Linked DNA regions of Thioclava sp. GXIMD2076. Each later gene encodes a partner of the first gene's protein in a complex. Links are inferred from orthologs where the notes say so. Each region holds a gene or a part of one and is shown in the gene's direction. Other genes may lie near its edges. The genes, in order: scpA and meaB.

Region 1 (9,100 bases):
GCGACCGACAATAACGTTGTTGCAGGTGCCGCACTTGGCGCGGGCGCAGGTGCGCTCTGCGACGACGCGGGTGTCTGCTCGCGCAGCTACTGAGTTTCGCGACACGGACGCTCGCCGTCCGTGCCGTAGGACTATTCGGGAAACGCCATCGGTGCCATGCGCTCCGGTGGCGTTTTTCGTGCCGGATGACAGAAGGAACAGAGTGGGATGGAGGGAAGGCCGCGGCTGACCTTCGGGCCCGCGGGCTTGCCTTCCCCCCGAGGGAGGAAAGCCGATGTTCAAGAAGATCCTGATTGCCAACCGTGGCGAGATCGCCTGTCGCGTGATGAAGACCGCACGCGAGATGGGCATCCAGACGGTGGCCGTCTATTCGGATGCCGATGCGCAGGCGTTGCATGTGCAAATGGCCGATGAGGCGGTGCATATCGGCCCGCCACCCGCCAACCAGTCCTATATCGTGATCGACAGGATCATGGAGGCGATCGCCAAGACCGGCGCCGAGGCCGTGCATCCGGGCTATGGCTTCCTGTCGGAGAACTCCAAGTTTGCCGAGGCACTGGAGGCGGCTGGCGTGGCCTTTATCGGCCCGCCGGTGAAGGCGATCGAGGCGATGGGCGACAAGATTACCTCGAAAAAGATCGCGCAGGAGGCGGGGGTCAATACGGTTCCGGGCTATATGGGACTGATCGGGGATGCCGAGGAGGCGGTGAGGATCTCGGAAGAGATCGGCTATCCGGTGATGATCAAGGCCTCTGCCGGTGGCGGTGGCAAGGGGATGCGGATTGCGTGGAACGCGCAGGAGGCCCGAGAGGGGTTCCAGTCCTCCAAGAACGAGGCGGCCAGTTCTTTCGGCGATGACCGGATCTTTATCGAGAAATTCGTCACCCAGCCGCGCCATATCGAGATCCAGGTGCTCTGTGATGCGCATGGCAATGGTATCTGGCTGAACGAGCGCGAGTGCTCGATCCAGCGGCGGAACCAGAAGGTGATCGAGGAGGCGCCCTCGCCCTTCCTCGATGCCGAGACCCGCAGGGCTATGGGCGAGCAATCCGTCGCTCTGGCCAAGGCGGTGGGCTATACTTCGGCTGGGACGGTCGAGTTTATTGTCGATGGTGACAAAAACTTCTATTTCCTCGAGATGAATACCCGCCTGCAGGTCGAACATCCGGTGACCGAGCTGATCACCGGTATCGATCTGGTCGAGCAGATGATCCGCGTGGCCAATGGCGAGCCTTTGTCGATCCGCCAAGATGATGTGAAGATCAATGGCTGGGCGATGGAGAGCCGGCTTTATGCCGAGGATCCCTATCGCAACTTCCTGCCCTCTATCGGCCGGTTGACGCGGTACCGTCCGCCGGTTCAGGGGCAGACCGCCTCTGGCGGGATCGTGCGCAACGATACCGGCGTCTACGAGGGTGGCGAGATCTCGATGTTCTACGACCCGATGATCGCCAAGCTCTGCACATGGGGCCCGACCCGCGCCGATGCGATCGAGGAGATGCGCGTGGCGCTCGACCGGTTCGAGGTGGAAGGCATCGGGCATAACCTGCCGTTCTGCGCCGCCGTGATGGACCATGAGCGATTCATCTCGGGCAATATCACCACCGCCTTCATTGCCGAGGAATATCCCGAAGGGTTCGAGGGGGTGACGCTCGGGGCGGATATGCTGAAGCAGGTGGCGGCCTCGGTTGCGGCGATGGAGCGGGTCGCCGAGATCCGGCGCACGCGGATTTCCGGAACGCTGGGCAATCACGAGCGCAAGGTGGGCGATGACTGGGTGGTGACGCTTCAGGGCGAGACCTATCGCGTGACGATCCATGCCGATCGTGCGGGGGCCGATGTCGGCTTCGACGATGGCACCACGCTGCGTGTCAGCTCGGACTGGACGCCCGGGGACCAGCTGGCCGAGCTGCTGGTGGACGGGGCGCCTCTGGTGCTGAAGGTCGGCAAGGTCTCGATGGGCTATCGTATCCGGCTGCGTGGCGCGGATCTGAAGGTTCTGGTGCAGACACCCCGCCAGCACGAGCTTTATCAGCTGATGCCCGAGAAGCTGCCGCCCGACACCTCGAAACTGCTTCTGTGCCCGATGCCTGGACTGGTCGTGAAGATCAATGTCGCGGCGGGCGAGGAAGTGCAGGAAGGTCAGGCGCTGGCCACCGTCGAGGCGATGAAGATGGAGAATATCCTGCGCGCGGAGCGCCGCGGCGTGGTGAAATCGGTCAATGCCGAAGCGGGTGCCTCGCTAAAGGTGGATGACGTGATCATGGAGTTCGAATGAGCGCCACGGTCGATCATAGAATGCCTGCGAGGCGCGGGGGGCTCTCCGCGCTGAGGGCGCCGCGGCGGATCTCCTCGCGGCGCAGCGGCATCTTGTCGATCGACCGGATCACCTCGCGCCCCGTCCATGGTAGCGGCTTGCGCAGCGCCACTGTGCCGTCTTTGGCGAGGATCACCAGCGCGAACCCCGTGGGGCGCAGCTTGCGGCGGATCTCGCTGGGCGTGGCGGGGTCGGTATCGGTGATCACCACCACATCTCGGGCCGCAAGTTCGGGCCAGCGGTCTTCCAGCTCGGCGATCTGGTCGGCAAACGCGGGGTCTGCGGGGCTGTCGGCAAAGACCACGACGGGGCGTTTCTGCCAGACGAAATCATTCAAATTCGCCATATCTGCGGGAATCGGAGCGAAAGGGACTACTGGCTGGGCCTGCGCCAGACGTGGTTCATCCTTCGGTTGCGCCGGATCCTGCGCAAGAGCGCTGTGTATTGGAAAGGCAAGAAAAAATGCCGCTAACCAGAATGGTGCCATTGTCGTCATTCCGGCGACAGATTGTTTAGCGACCCGTCGGCCCCTGATTTCGTTATTAAAACTCAATTCAAATCCTCCCGTTAAGCAGTTTTCCAGAGATCGCGGCGCATACTCGGCCTCGGGGCCTGTCCCCGCGTGGAGTCGCGGCACATTGCCAGACGCGCTTTCTGGAAAGAGCTTTCTCTTGGACGTTATACTACATTTAGGGGTCCACCGCACGGCCACAACCTCGTTTCAGAACTGGATGCTTGCGAATTCGGGCATCCTGTCGCGTCAGGGGGTGGCTTTCTGGGGACCGGAGCGCACGCGGGCGGGGCTGTTCTCGGGCTTGATCAAGCGCGCCGATCTGGTCTCGGCGCAGGATATCCTCTCGGCGCGGCGCTCGGCCACGCGGATCCGGATGGAGATCGACAGGATCGAGGATCAGGGCTTCCACACCTTGATCATCAGCGAGGAGAACCTCATCGGGTCGATCCCGCATTGCCTGAGCCACGGGATGCTCTACCCCGATGCGCGCGGACGACTGGAACGGGTGGCAATGGTGCTCGGCCCGCATCTGACGGGCGTCGCAATGGGGATCCGGCGCTATGATGCGTGGTGGGCCTCGATGCTGGCGGTCGAGCGGGTGCGTGGCGGCGAGGCGGCAACGCCCCAGCGGCTGCGGATGCTGGCGCAGAACGGGCGTGGCTGGCCCTGTGTGATCGATGCGGTCGAGGGCGCTTTCGGGGTGCGCCCTCAGGTCTGGACGCATGAGGCGATGGCGGGCCGTCACGAGATTCTTCTGCGACGGTTGGCGCCGAAACTCAGCCTGACGCCGGGCCTCACCGTTGCGGTTGAGCGCGCGAATGCCGCCGCCGCCGTTCAGGGGCAATTGGGCCGGGGCTATATGCCGTTCAGCATTATGCAGCGGGGTCAGATGACCGCGCGTTATCAGGCAGAGCTGGAAACCCTGCGCCGTGGTCGCAGGGATCTGGCAATCATGGAAACGGGAGGTGCCGCGCCGGGAGGATATTCGGCCATGCCTCTCACGGAGGAAGGATGGGTCGATGACCAGCAAAACCGAGGCCGACAAGCAAGCGGAATGGGCTGAACTCGCGGCGAAGGAGCTGCGCGGCAAGCCTCTGGACAGCCTCGACTGGGAGACGCTGGAGGGCATCCGTGTGAAGCCGCTCTATACGGCGGCCGATACCGAAGGGCTGGACCATCTGGGCACGATGCCCGGGATCGCGCCCTATACCCGCGGCCCCAAGGCTACGATGTATGCCGGCCGCCCATGGACGATCCGGCAATATGCGGGCTTCTCCACGGCCGAGGAATCGAATGCCTTCTATCGCCGTGCGCTGGCGGCGGGCCAGCAGGGGATCTCGGTCGCCTTCGATCTGGCGACCCATCGCGGCTATGACAGTGACCATCCCCGCGTGGTGGGCGATGTCGGCAAGGCCGGTGTGGCGATCGACTCGGTCGAGGACATGAAGATCCTGTTCGATGGCATTCCGCTGGATAAGGTCTCGGTCTCGATGACGATGAATGGCGCGGTCATCCCGATTCTGGCGAATTTCATCGTGGTGGGGCAGGAGCAGGGCCATGACAAGGCCGTGCTTTCGGGCACGATCCAGAACGATATTCTCAAGGAATTCATGGTGCGGAATACCTATATCTATCCGCCCGAACCCTCGATGCGGATCATCGCGGATATTATCGAGTATACCGCGAACGAGATGCCGAAGTTCAATTCGATATCGATTTCCGGCTATCATATGCAGGAGGCAGGCGCGAATCTCGTGCAGGAGTTGGCCTATACGCTGGCCGACGGACGCGAATATGTGCGCACGGCCATTGCCGCCGGTATGGATGTGGATAAATTCGCCGGTCGTTTGTCCTTCTTCTTCGCGATCGGGATGAATTTCTTCATGGAGGCGGCCAAGCTGCGCGCGGCCCGCACGCTCTGGTCGCGGATCATGGCGGAATTTTCGCCCCAGAACCCGCAATCGAGCATCCTGCGCACCCATTGCCAGACCTCGGGCGTGTCTTTGCAGGAGCAGGACCCCTATAACAACGTCATCCGCACCGCCTATGAGGCAATGGCGGCGGCTTTGGGGGGCACGCAATCGCTCCATACCAATGCGCTCGACGAGGCAATTGCGCTGCCAACCGATTTCTCGGCGCGGATCGCCCGCAATACCCAACTGATCTTGCAGGAAGAAACCGGCATCACCAATGTGATCGATCCGCTTGCGGGCAGCTATTATGTCGAGAGCCTGACGGCCAACCTGATCGAGGAGGCATGGAAGCTGATCGAGGAGGTCGAGGAGATGGGCGGCATGACCAAGGCCGTCGCCTCGGGCATGCCCAAGCTGCGGATCGAGGAGACGGCGGCCAGACGTCAGGCGCTGATCGACCGTGGTCAGGATGTCATTGTGGGGGTCAACAAATACCGTCTGGCGCAGGAAGAGCCGATCGATATTCTCGATATCGACAACGTCAAGGTGCGCGAGAGCCAGATCGCGCGGCTGACGCAGATGCGGGCGAGCCGCGACGAGGCGGCCTGTCAAGCGGCGCTGGCCGAACTGTCCCGCCGCGCGAAAGAGGGTGGCAACCTGCTCGAGGCCGCGGTCGAGGCCGCGCGGGCGCGGGCCTCGGTGGGGGAGATCTCGATGGCGATGGAAAAGGAATTCGGGCGTCACCGCGCCGAGGTGAAGACCCTCGCGGGGGTCTATGGGTCGGCCTATGAGGGGGATGAGGGCTTTGCCCAGATCCAGCGTGATGTGGAGGCCTTTGCCGAGGCCGAGGGCCGCCGCCCGCGGATGCTGGTGGTGAAGATGGGGCAGGACGGTCATGACCGCGGTGCAAAGGTCATCGCCACGGCTTTCGCCGATATCGGCTTCGACGTGGATGTGGGGCCGCTGTTCCAGACGCCGGAAGAGGCGGCGCAGGATGCGGTGGATAATGATGTCCATGTGGTGGGCATCTCGTCGCAGGCAGCCGGTCACAAGACACTTGCGCCCCAGCTGATCGAGGCGCTGAAAGCCAAGGATGCCGGGGACATCATCGTGATCTGCGGCGGCGTCATCCCGCAGCAGGATTATGACTTCCTGAAAAAGGCGGGGGTTAAGGCGATCTTCGGTCCGGGCACCAACATCCCGACCGCCGCCAAGGAGATCCTGCAGATCCTCGAGGCGCAGCGCGGCTAGGGGCGCCGCGCTAGCAGGCTCGCCACTGGTCGCCATCCTGCCCGTAATCGCGGGCGAGGGCGGCGATCAGGCCCATATCGGTGCTGTCGAGCGGTCCGTCATGGAAGGGGCGGAAACGCAGACGGACAGCAGGCAGGATATGATCGTGATCGGGCGAGGTATAGCCGAAGAGCTGCGCCAGCGTCAGGAATTGCGCCATATCCGGTGCCAGACCGTCTACCGGTTGCGAGGGCATGACCGCCAGCCCCTGTCGGGCCAGACGTGCCCAGTCGAATCGCGGACCGGGATCGAATTTGCGGGCGGGTGCCATGTCGGAATGGGCAATCACATTCTGCGGCGGGATCTGCCATTGGCGCAAGATACGGGCCAGCAGCCCTTCGAGCGCCGCCATCTGTGTATGGGAAAACGGCCGTGTACCGGGATTGTCGAGCTCGATCCCGATGGAGCGGGAGTTCAGATCGCTACACTCGCCCCAGTGTCCGACACCGGCATGCCATGCGCGGCGCGCCTCGTCGACCAGCTGCATCATCGTGCCATCATTGCCGATGAGCCAATGGGCGGAGACCTCGGCTGCCGGATCGCACAGGCGCTCCCGGGCCGAGGCCATGTCTTTCATGGCTGTGAAATGCAGGACGACATGGTCAGGCCGCGCACCTTCCCGTCGCTCTCCATGGTTGGGCGAGGGGAAGGGCTCTGTCATCAGTTACGGGCGGCCTGGAACGGGCGCGGATCCCAGCCACAGGCGAACCCGTCGCCATCGGGATCCAGATTGCCCGGATCCTTCTCGGGACCGCCATTGGCCAGGAAGGCGATCTGCGCCTTGTCGGGCGAGACATATTTCGCGCAGGCCTTTGTCGTGGAATTGAACTTGATCCCGCCGCGCGTATAGACCGACTGGCCCGGCTGGTTATTGACCGAGAGCGCATAGGCGGCAAGGTTGGGGCCGCCGGAGCCCGATGCTGCACTATAGGTGTCGCCCGCGGTCTTCTGCGCGGGGGCAGGGGCGGTGAACGTGTCCTCTGCGCGCTCGGCCGCTGTTGCGGTGCTCGAATAGGGCGAGGAGGCAGGGGCGTAATCGGTGACCTGCTGCCCGCCCGATTGCGGGGCCGTCGCGTTGAGGGCCGCCAGCGTGTCGGCCCCCAGTTGTGCGTTGGGGTCATTGGCGGGGGCGGCCGCCGCAGCGGTCGTGCCCATGGCCGACATCGGCTGACCCGACGCTGCGGTGGTCGTGGAACCGGCGGTGCTGCCCTGAAGCTGCGACTCGCGCTGCGCCAGATAATCGCGATAGCTTTCATTGCCCCCGATGGCGGGTGCGCCCACACCGGCGGCCGAATTCGGCACGCTCGGCTGGCAGGCGGCAAGCGCCAGCACGGAGAGGGTCAGTGAAAGTCCAAGAACTGGCGCGCGCATGCGGTTACTCCATTACCACCATTGGTTCGGCTTGGCATTGAAGCCTGCCGCACGTTCGAGCACAAGAGCATGGTTGAGCAGCTCGCCCTCTTCCCACGGACGGCCGATCAGCTGCAGGCCGAGCGGAAGCCCCTGTTTATCAAGGCCAACCGGCACCGAAACGCCCGGCAGACCGGCAAGGTTGAGGGTGACCGTAAACACGTCATTGAGATACATCTTGACCGGATCGGCATCCTTCATCTCGCCGATGGCGAAGGCCGAGGAGGGTGTGGTCGGCACGAGGATGGCGTCGATCCCTGCGGCGAAGGCTTGCTCGAAATCGCGCTTGATCAGCGCGCGCACCTTGCGGGCGCGGTTGTAATAGGCGTCATAGAAGCCAGCCGAGAGCACATAGGTGCCGATCATGATGCGGCGCTGCACCTCGGGGCCGAAGCCCTCGGCGCGGGTCTTGGCATACATGTCGTCGATGCCGTCCCCCTTGCCCAATGTCGCGCGGTGGCCATAGCGCACCCCGTCATAGCGCGCGAGGTTGGACGAGGCTTCGGCCGGCGCGATGACGTAATAGGCGGGCAGGGCGTATTTGGAATGCGGCAGCGAGATATCCACGATCTCGGCGCCGGCATCGCGCAGCATCGCCATACCGTTATCCCAGAGCGCCGCGATCTCTTCGGGCATGCCGTCGAGGCGGTATTCGCGCGGGATGCCGATTTTCTTGCCACGGATATCGCCAGTCAGGGCTGCTTCGAAATCCGGCACCGCGATTTCGGTCGAGGTCGAATCCTTGGGGTCATGCGAGCACATCGCCTGCAGCATGATCGCCGCATCGCGCACGTCCTTGGTCATCGGGCCCGCCTGATCGAGCGAAGAGGCATAGGCCACAACACCCCAGCGCGAGCAGCGGCCATAGGTCGGCTTGATGCCGGTGATGCCGGTGAAGGCCGCAGGCTGGCGGATCGAGCCGCCGGTATCGGTGCCGGTCGCCGCCAGGCAGAGGTCTGCCGCCACGGCCGCCGCCGAGCCACCCGAGGAGCCACCCGGCGTGCGGGCTTTGTCATCGACCTTCCACGGGTTGATCGCGGGGCCGTAGCAGGCGGTTTCGTTGGACGAGCCCATCGCGAATTCATCCATCGAGAGCTTGCCCAGCATGACCGCGCCCGCATCCCAAAGGTTCTGGGTGACGGTGGATTCATATTCGGGCTTGAAGCCTTTGAGGATGTTCGAGCCTGCCTGCGTGGGCACGCCCTTGACCGCGAAGAGATCCTTGATCCCCAGCGGGATGCCGCACATGGCAGGCGCATCGCCTGACTTGAGGCGGGCATCGGCGGCCTTGGCCATATCCAGCGCCATCTCGGGGGTCTTGGCCGACCATGCATTGAGCGCATCCGCGCCCTCGATAGCCTTCAGGCAGCTTTCGGTCAGCTCGACAGAGGTCGTCTCGCCCTTGCGCAGCGCGTCACGGGCTTCGGAGATTTTCAGCGTATTGAGGGTCATTCCACCACCTTCGGCACGGCAAAGAAGCCCTCGCGGGCATCGGGGGCGTTCTTGAGGATCTTGTCCTGATAATTGCCATCGGTCACCTCATCGACGCGGCGCTTGAGGCGCTGCGGGCTGACGGAGGTCATGGGCTCGACGCCCTCGACGTCCACCTCGGTGAGCTGCTCCATGAGGTTGAGCATGTTGGAAAGATCCGAGGCC
Region 2 (8,944 bases), 370 kb from region 1 along the record:
ACCGCGAGTTCAAGAAGCCGCATCGCAAAGGGGATTCGGACGATGGTGCGCCGCGCAAATCCTTCAAGAGCCGCGACGAGTTCGGCGAGGGAAAACCTGCGAAATTCGGTAAACCCGCCGCAGGCAAGTCTTTCAAGGACAAGCCGAATCCCAAGGATAAGGGCAAACCGAAAGCCAAATATGGCAAGCCCGGCAAGAAGTAACTAAAAAAGGCGGTCTCGCGGGGCCGCCTTTTCCATTGGGGGGAGGTCTACTGGGAACGGGGTTTGGCGCGCAATGTTGGGTCGGCCTCGCGCGGGTTTTCGGGCCACGGATGTTTGGGGTAGCGCCCGCGCATATCCTTGCGCACATCGGCATAGGAGCCGTCCCAGAAGCCCGGAATATCCATCGTTACCTGAATGGCCTTATGGCCGGGCGAGAGGAGCGTCACGCGTAACGGCAGGCGTTTGGGACCGATGCTGGGATGGGCCGTCACACCGAACATCTCCTGCAAGCGGATCTCGATGGCGGGGTGCTCTCCGCTATAATCGATGGGCACGCGCCGCCCCAAAGGCGTTTCGAAATGCGCAGGGGCCAAGCGGTCCACCAGCTGTAGCTGCTCCCAGTCGAGGCTTGCGCGCAGCGCGTCGGTGATATCCATCCGGCGGAGGTCGGCTTCGGTGCGCTTGCCACCCAGATAGGGCAGAAGCCAGTCCCCGGCGCGCGCCATCAGCGCATCGTCATCGAAGGCGGGCAGATCCGCGCCTTCCTCGTGCAGAAGCTGCACACGGGCGCGGAAGCGTCGCGCGGCATCGGAAAATGGCAGCCCGATCTGGCGGATGCCGTCCAGCGCCCCGCGGGCCAGCGCTTCGCGCGGGGCGTCCTTCCAGATCCGGTCATCGAGCACCAGCGCGCCGAAACGCTCCTGCTTGCGCGCCACCACGCGGCCCTCGCGGCGCGACCACTCGCAGACATCCACCCAATCGATCTGCGCGCCGAACAGCCCGCGGATCTGGGCTTCGGAAATCTGGGTGCCCTGGCGCAGCATGGCCTCGCGCGGGTCACCATTGGTATCAGTAGCCACGATCAGGCGGGCGGTGGCCAGCGGGTCCGTATCGGCGATCTGCACGCCCTTGCCACCCGAGAGCACATAGCGGGGCTGGTCGCCCGCGCGGCGCAGGCCCACACGGTCGGGATAGGCAAGTGCGGCCATCTCGGCGGGCTCGAGCGGGGTAGTATGATCGACCATCTTCGCCAGTCGGCGGGCCTCCTGCCGGATGCGGTCCACCGTGCCACGATGGGGCTGCCACGGATGATCGGCGGCAAAGTCACGCGGTTTCTGGACCGCTTTCAGGCGTAGCGTCAGCTCGGCGGGGGCCCCGCGCAGAGGGTCGCGCTCGGCCAGCAGGGCGGCCAGATCGGCGGCGCTTTTTCCGGCCTTCAGCAGCATATGCCCGAGGCGGGGATGGAGTGGCAGGCGGGCGAGCGCCTGACCATGCGGTGTCAGGCTGGTGCCATCGAGCGCGCCCAGATTTTCCAGCAGGGCGCGCGCCTCGGCCAATGCGGGCGCGGGGGGCGGCGTGAGAAAAGCCAGATCCGACCCGTCGCTGCCCCATTGCGCCAGTTCCAGCGCGAGACCCGACAGATCGGCCACCTCGATTTCGGCAGGCGGGAAGGCGGGCAGCGCGCCCTCGGCGCCTTTGGTCCAGAGCCGGTAACAGATGCCCTCGGCCACACGGCCCGCGCGTCCGCGACGCTGCTCGGCTTCGGCGCGACTGACAGGCTCGGTCACCAGACGCGCCATGCCCGATCCCGCGTCAAAGCGCATCCGGCGCGCGCGACCGCCATCGATCACCACACGCACATCCTGGATGGTCAGCGAGGTCTCGGCAATCGAGGTTGCCAGAACCAGTTTGCGGCCCGTTCTGGCAGGCTCGATGGCCGCGCGTTGGGCGGCAAATTCCATCGCGCCAAAGAGCGGACGGATGGTCATATCGGCGGGCAGGCGGCCGGCCAGCAGCGCCTCGACGCGGCGGATCTCGCCCTCGCCCGGAAGGAAGGCGAGAATGCTGCCCGTGGTCTCGGTGGCGGCCTGCTCGATCAGGCCCGCAAGTGCGGGTTCAAACCGCATCGTGCGGTCCACGGGACGGTCGAGCCAGCGGGTCTCCACCGGAAACGCGCGGCCTTCCGACACCACCACCGGCGCATCATCGAGCATCGCCGCTACCGGCCCCGCGTCAAGCGTGGCGGACATCACCACAATGGCGAGATCGTCGCGCAGCGCGCCACGCACCTCCCAGACCAAGGCCAGCCCCAGATCGGCATTGAGCGAGCGCTCGTGGAATTCGTCGAAGATCACGCAGCCCACGCCCGAGAGCTCGGGGTCGGACTGGATCATGCGGGTCAGGATGCCCTCGGTGACCACTTCGATACGGGTTGCTTTCGAGACTTTCGCCTCGCCACGGATGCGGTAGCCCACGGTCTGGCCCACCGGCTCGCCCAATGTGTCGGCCATGCGCTCGGCGGCGGCACGGGCGGCCAGACGGCGCGGCTCCAGCATCAGGATACGACCGCGGATCTGGTCCATCAGGGCCAGAGGCACGCGGGTGGTCTTGCCCGCGCCGGGCGGCGCCATCAGGACGGCGCGGCCATCGCGGGCGATCGCGGCGCATAACTCGGGCAGGACGGTATCGATAGGAAGGGTCGTCAAAACTCAGCGCCGTATCAGGCGGCCTTCGCCATAGATCGTATCGGTGGCAATCTGGCTGACCTCCAGACGGCCCTTGGCGGTGGGACTATAGGTCAGGGTGAAAGGGAAGACCGATTTCTTGGACATATCCGATTTGGAGAAGCCCGACAGGCGGCGGTATTCGCCGGTGCAGATCACGTTATTCCCCTGTTTCTGCGGCGCGTTCAGTTTGACCTGCGAGCGGCGGGAGCCGTCGAAGATCTGCTCGGAGCGGTTGCAGGCCTCGTCTGCGGGAACCGAGCGCAGGACCGAATAGAGTGCGGTTAGCGGATCGACCGTGCCATGCTGCTGCGTCGGGTCCAGATCGGTGCTGCGCGGCTTGCGTGGCGGTTCCTGACTGACCGAGATCGGCGTGCCGCGGTTATAGACCATCGTCGAGACACGGTCCCGGTCCGGCGTATCGGCTTGCTCGACATAGCGGGTAGGGGTGAAACGCTGGCCGGTGATGTAGCCGTTCGCGGTCGCATCAAAACGCACCTTGCGGATGAAGCCCAAGAGCCCTGTGGTCTGCAGCGTCCCGTTGGCGCCATAGCCATTGCCCTCGATTTTGCCATTAATCAGCAATTCGCCCGCCTTGATACCCTTCAGCTCGACATCAAAGGTGATCTGGTCGCTCTGATCCGCACGCGCGGCATATCCGGTGGCGATCTGCCCCAATGCCAGCGCACCGGCCAGAACGATCTTGTGCATAACCCCTGCTCTCATGACGGTCCTTTCGTCGTGACGAAACCTGAAGCTCTTCAGGCTATGGGCTGGACATATACCTTTTGGCCGAGGCAAGAAATAGGAAGCGTTTCACAGATACTCACTCTTTTACGCTAGGTTGCAAGGATTGGCCGATAGGGGGAGAACCATGCGCAATACTGCCGATGATCTGGCGCGCGGCATTCTGGCCGGAGAAAGACGGGCTCTGGCGCGGGGTATCACGCTGATTGAATCGCAGCGTCCCGATCACCGTGCCGAAGCCTTGCGCTTATTGGATCTGCTGGCGGGCAGGGGGCATGCCCTGCGGGTCGGATTGTCGGGCACGCCGGGTGTGGGAAAATCGACCTTTATCGAGAGCTTCGGGCTGATGCTGACAGGGCAGGGCAAGAAAGTTGCCGTGCTGGCCGTCGATCCGTCCTCGGCGCGCTCGGGCGGCTCGATCCTTGGCGACAAAACGCGGATGGACTTGCTGTCGCGTGACCCCAAGGCGTTTATCCGGCCCTCGCCGTCGCAGGCGCATCTGGGCGGGGTCGCGCGGCGCACCCGCGAGGCGATCCTGCTCTGCGAGGCGGCGGGGTTCGATCTGATCCTGATCGAAACGGTGGGCGTCGGCCAGTCCGAGACACTGGTGGCCGATATGGTCGATCTGTTCGTTCTTCTGATGGCGCCTGCGGGAGGGGACGAGCTGCAGGGGGTGAAGCGGGGCATCATGGAAATGGCCGATATCCTTCTGGTCAACAAGGCTGACGGCGACCTGAAGATGACGGCGCTGCGCACGGTGGCCGATTATGCAGGTGCGCTCAGGCTGTTGCGCAAACGTCCGCAGGACCCGGAGGGGTTCCCCAAGGCGATGGCGGTGTCGGCGTTGGAGGAGGTGGGCCTCGAGACCGCATGGGACGAGATCCGCGCCTTGGCCGGTTGGCGCGAGGCCGAGGGGCATTTTGCCGCCCGCCGTGCCGAGCAGGCGCGTCACTGGTTCGAGGCAGAGGTGCGCGAGGGGCTTTTGGCGCGATTGCGCAATGATCCGGTGATCCGCGAGCGGATGGCCGCTCTGGGGGACGAAGTGGCGGCAGGGGGCACTGCGCCGGCGGTGGCCGCCGCCGCAATGCTCGAGATCCTGCGCTAGGTCAGTTGTGGCTCATGCTGCCGTGGCTCTGACCGGTCGGGCCTTCGCCCATCGTCACCTGCAGATCGACGGTCACGGGGGCGGCGTGTTCGAAATCGAGCGTAAGCTGGATATGCTCGCCCTCTTCCAGCGGTTCGGTCAAGCCCATGAACATCACATGATCGCCCCCACGCGCCAGTGCATGCGCGCCATGAGCAGGGATCGCAAAGCCCTCGGGGACGTGCAGCATCTCCATCATGCCGTTGGCATCGGCCTGATGGGTATGCAACTCGGTGCGCTCTGCGATGGTGGAGCTGACACCGACAAGACGGTCGGCCTCACCGGAAGTGTTCTCGATCGTCATGAAGGCGGCGCCGGATTTGGCGACGGGAGAAGAGATGCGCATATAGGCATCATGAACGGTGATGCCCTCGGCAAAGGCGGGCAGGCCAAGAATGAGGGTCGTGGCGGCCAGAAGGGTCGAGCGGATCATGGTGTGTCTCCTGTAAAGATCGCATTTCAAAGGGTTATGCGGCGGTCTCAGGAGGATCGCGGGCCTTCGGGAGAATGATGGCAAGGCCGCCCTCGACAGGGAGGGGGGACGTGGCATCGAGCCGGTGCATGCCGTCCGGGCGGTGCAGCACAGGCGGGGTGACGCCGAGCGAGGCCAGCAGACCCAGCGCCATATCGGGACAGATCTTCACATGACGAATCGGTGTGCCACCGGCATCGACCGTCACCGTGACCAGCCCCTGACCGCTACAGAGCACGATCTGTCCGGCCGCGCGGGTCTGACCGCGCGCGGAGGCGAATTCGAGACTGGTGAGCGCGAAGACTGTCACCAGAAGTATCGTCACAAAGGGCAAAAGCCGGAGCGTCTTCATATCCGGCGTCATAGCCTGCCGCGCGGGCCGGACCAAATGATTTCGATCAGGAAGCGCCGTAAAGAAAAAACCCCGCGCCGGAGGCACGGGGTTCGAAATCTGTCAGGATCGCGGGGATCAGGCTGCTGCCTGTGCCTTCACGATGGCCTTTTTGATTTTCAGAGCGTTGACCGAGAGGTCCGCGTCTTTTGCCTTGGCAAGGAATGCGTCCAGACCACCGCGGTGATCGACCGAACGCAGGCCATGCGCCGAAACGCGCAGTTTGAAGCTCTGGCCGAGGGTCTCGGAGATCAGGCTTACATCATTGAGGTTCGGCAGGAAGCGGCGACGCGACTTGTTGTTCGCGTGGCTTACAGTGTTGCCCGTCATCGGGCCTTTGCCGGTTAGTTCGCAAACGCGCGACATGGCATCATCCTTTGTTTCCACATGGGCGAAGATCGCCCGTTTTCGCAACATATGAAGGCGCCGCAAGCGCAGCGCCCAGAATTCTGTCCGCGGGAGATACGAGTAAACGCAGCGCAGGTCAAGCGATTCATCTGGCAATAGCGCAGCGATATGCAGGTTTTTGCACGCTATGCTTGGGTCAGCTGCTCTTTTACCCACTCCGGCACAAGCGTCGTGGCTGGTCCGTGGCGGCATTCGTCGAATCTGGAGGTGCCGGTGGAGGGGTCGAGATTGAGTTCCAGTGTGGCCACGCCCGCCCGCGCGGCGTCCTGCACGAAGCCCGCCGCCGGATAGACATTGCCCGACGTGCCGATCGACACGAACAGCTCGGCGGCGCGCAGCGCGGTCCAGATCTCGTCCATCCGGTAGGGGATCTCGCCGAACCAGACGATATCGGGGCGCGTTGCCATCTGGCCGCATTCGGGGCAGGGATCGGAAGCGCGCATGATCTCGGGGGCTGGCCAGCGTGACTTGCAGGCATGACAGATCGCGCCATAGAGGCTGCCATGCATATGGATTACGTTCCGCGCGCCGCCACGTTCGTGCAGGTCATCGACATTCTGGGTGACGATCAGCACTTCGAAGCGCGGATCGGCCTCCAGTTGGGCCAGTGCGATGTGGGCAGGGTTGGGCTGCGCTCCCGTCGAGACGGCGCGGCGCTTGTTGTAGAAATCAAGCACCAGATCGGGATCGGCCTCGAAGCCCTCGGGGGTCGCGACATCCTCTATGCGGTGCTCCTCCCACAGCCCGTCCTCGGCGCGAAAGGTGCGGATGCCGCTTTCGGCAGAGATACCGGCCCCTGTCAGAATAACGATCTTGCGGGGCGCGCGCGCGGGCTTGGCCATGGCTCTCTCCTGCTTTAAGCTCTTCTCCATGCGTATCCTTTTTCTCTGCCTAGGCAATATCTGCCGTTCGCCCGCCGCCGAAGGTGTGTTCCGTGATCTGGCCCGCAAGGCGGGGCTGGAGGTGGTGACCGATTCGGCAGGGACGGGGAGCTGGCATGCCGGCGAGCCGCCCTATGGTCCGATGCAGAAAGCGGCAAGGGCGCGCGGCTATGATCTGTCGGATCTGCGGGCGCGGCAACTGACGCGGGATGATTTCGGGCGATTCGATCTGATTCTGGCGATGGACCGGCAAAATCTGGCGGATGCGCAAAGGCTGGCACTGGTTTCTGGCGGAGCAGAGATCCGGCTGTTCCTGCCGGATGATCTGGCGGGGGGCGAGGTGCCCGATCCTTATTATACGCGGGACTTCGACGGTGTTCTGGATCTGATCGAAAGAGGGGTGCGCCGCACTCTTGCCGAGCTGAGCGCCCCGGACTGAGGGCGCCCGCGTTATGAAAAAGGGCCGGAAACCCCGGCCCGATCATCGGGATCAGTTGCTGCAGTAACCTTCTGCGGCGGATACGAAATTCTTGTAGCGCGCCCAGAAATCCTCATCCGAGGGACGATCCGAGCTGCGCACGATCTGTGCCTGATCGGGATCGGTGAAGAACTTGGCGGCGCGGCGTTGGTCGCGATTGCTGAGCGTGATATCTGCGACCTGCTGGATACAACGGCACAGGCCCGTATCGGTGGTGCGCCCCCCTTGCTGACAGGCGTTTTCCAGCGCGCCAGCCTGCGCGGTGGTGCCTAGGCTCAGGCTTAGGGTGACCGCTGCCGCTGCGGTCAGAATGATCGTCTTCATGCTCTGCCTCGATATGGTTTGCTCGGTTCTTATGGACGCTGCACGCGTATCTTTATTTTAGCAAGATGGTTAACAAACTATGAAGCTCGCCTCAAAGCAGAGTTGCCTCTCTCGCTGGATCGTGAAGTTACTCGATCACTTCCGCCGGATAGCCTGCGCCTTTGAGGGCGGCCAGAACGGTCTCAGGGGGCAGGCCGGTGACCTCGACCTCCTTGTCTTCCAGAAAGACCTCTGCCTTGCCGCCAACCTCTTCGATGGCGTTCTCGACCGAGGCCTTGCAATGCTTGCAGGTCATATTGGGGACGGACAGGATCATGGGAACCTCCTTGGGGATGCTTCCTCTAACTTGCGCGGGCAGAGACAAAGGTCAATGTGCGGCTATGAACGCCAGCGGCATATTTTTGCGCTCGGCGCGCTTCGGGCAGGCTTGCCAAGCCACGATCTTCACGCCATAGCAGGCTTTCTGCGGTAGCTTAGGGCCTGCCGTGTGAATTTCTCTTCCCGCAACGTCGAAACCTATATATATCGCGCGCCATGACCGATCTCGACCGCATTCGCAATTTCTCCATCGTGGCGCATATCGACCACGGTAAATCGACACTCGCCGACCGGCTGATTCAGCTCACCGGGACGGTGGCCGAACGTGACATGAAGGCGCAACTTCTTGATGCGATGGATATCGAGCGCGAGCGCGGTATTACGATCAAGGCGAACTCTGTCCGGATCGAGTATCCCGCAAAGGATGGTAAGACCTACATCCTGAACCTGATCGACACCCCCGGCCACGTCGACTTCGCTTACGAGGTCTCGCGCTCCATGCAGGCTGTGGAAGGATCGCTTCTGGTGGTCGATGCCAGCCAAGGCGTCGAGGCGCAGACACTGGCCAATGTCTATCAGGCCATTGATGCCGACCACGAGATCGTGCCTGTTCTCAACAAGATCGACCTCCCTGCCGCCGAACCCGAGCGGGTGAAGGAAAATATCGAGGATGTCATCGGCATCGATGCGTCCGATGCTGTGGAAATCTCGGCCAAGACGGGCCTTGGCATTCCCGATGTGCTGGAAGCCATTGTCCACCGTCTGCCCGCCCCCAAGGGCGATCGCGATGCGCCGCTGAAAGCCATGCTGGTCGATAGCTGGTATGACAGCTATCTGGGCGTTGTCGTTCTGATCCGCGTCATGGATGGCGTCGTCAAAAAGGGCGACCAGATCAAGATGATGAAGACGGGCGCCACCTACAAGCTGGACCGTCTTTCCGTGCTCAAGCCGCAGATGGTCGATATTGCCGAGCTGGGGCCGGGTGAGATCGGGGTGTTCACCGCCTCGATCAAACAGGTGCGTGACACGAAAGTGGGCGACACCATCACCCATGACAAAAAGCCCTGTGCACAG

Evidence for each region.
Region 2: the proteins of scpA (region 1) and meaB are in contact, whole or in part, in a crystal structure (PDB 8DPB), measured with the Methylorubrum extorquens proteins. The link is inferred for Thioclava sp. GXIMD2076 from one-to-one orthologs. Residues at the interface, in SOR27001.1 of Methylorubrum extorquens: Glu577, Glu578, Asn579, Asp580, Gly581, Arg582, Arg583, Arg585, His596, Ala604, Ser605, Ala608, Asp609, Gly611, Phe612, Asp613, Val614, Asp615, Ile616, Gly617, Pro618, Leu619, Glu625, Arg628, Gln629, Val631, Glu632, Asn633, Asp634, Glu661; in SOR26638.1 of Methylorubrum extorquens: Arg20, Ala21, Ala24, Arg25, Thr28, Ser32, Arg33, Arg34, His37, Thr98, Gly99, Gly100, Ser101, Ile102, Leu103, Lys106, Thr107, Ala110, Ala113, Ile114, Asp115, Arg116, Ala118, Phe119, Ile120, Arg121, Pro122, Pro124.

Annotation. Positions count from the first base shown.
Region 1 is NZ_CP149932.1:54,802-63,901, reverse strand. The notes cover bases 3,424-6,422. They hold scpA (methylmalonyl-CoA mutase), read left to right. Parts: upstream 3,424-3,850; coding sequence 3,851-5,995; downstream 5,996-6,422. Other genes in these bases: WDB91_RS00310 (N-acetylmuramoyl-L-alanine amidase), read right to left, coding at 6,006-6,422; WDB91_RS00320 (hypothetical protein), read left to right, coding at 3,424-3,894. Outside these bases: WDB91_RS00335 (hypothetical protein), read left to right, coding at 1-93; WDB91_RS00330 (acetyl/propionyl/methylcrotonyl-CoA carboxylase subunit alpha), read left to right, coding at 275-2,278; WDB91_RS00325 (DUF4174 domain-containing protein), read right to left, coding at 2,292-2,663; more of WDB91_RS00320, read left to right, coding at 3,049-3,423; more of WDB91_RS00310, read right to left, coding at 6,423-6,695; WDB91_RS00305 (hypothetical protein), read right to left, coding at 6,695-7,405; Asp-tRNA(Asn)/Glu-tRNA(Gln) amidotransferase subunit GatA, read right to left, coding at 7,418-8,896; Asp-tRNA(Asn)/Glu-tRNA(Gln) amidotransferase subunit GatC, read right to left, coding at 8,893-9,100. UniProt on the Escherichia coli protein: Catalyzes the interconversion of succinyl-CoA and methylmalonyl-CoA. Could be part of a pathway that converts succinate to propionate.
Region 2 is NZ_CP149932.1:424,065-433,008, reverse strand. Bases 2,728-5,570 are described here. They hold meaB (methylmalonyl Co-A mutase-associated GTPase MeaB), read left to right. Parts: upstream 2,728-3,581; coding sequence 3,582-4,559; downstream 4,560-5,570. Other genes in these bases: rpmB (50S ribosomal protein L28), read right to left, coding at 5,540-5,570; WDB91_RS02160 (hypothetical protein), read right to left, coding at 5,066-5,422; WDB91_RS02165 (copper chaperone PCu(A)C), read right to left, coding at 4,561-5,031; WDB91_RS02175 (DUF3108 domain-containing protein), read right to left, coding at 2,728-3,418. Outside these bases: WDB91_RS02185 (DEAD/DEAH box helicase), read left to right, coding at 1-203; ATP-dependent helicase HrpB, read right to left, coding at 251-2,689; more of WDB91_RS02175, read right to left, coding at 2,693-2,727; more of rpmB, read right to left, coding at 5,571-5,827; WDB91_RS02150 (NAD-dependent deacylase), read right to left, coding at 5,995-6,711; WDB91_RS02145 (low molecular weight protein-tyrosine-phosphatase), read left to right, coding at 6,740-7,189; WDB91_RS02140 (hypothetical protein), read right to left, coding at 7,241-7,552; WDB91_RS02135 (heavy metal-associated domain-containing protein), read right to left, coding at 7,680-7,868; lepA (translation elongation factor 4), read left to right, coding at 8,087-8,944. UniProt on the Escherichia coli protein: Binds and hydrolyzes GTP. Likely functions as a G-protein chaperone that assists AdoCbl cofactor delivery to the methylmalonyl-CoA mutase (MCM) ScpA and reactivation of the enzyme during catalysis.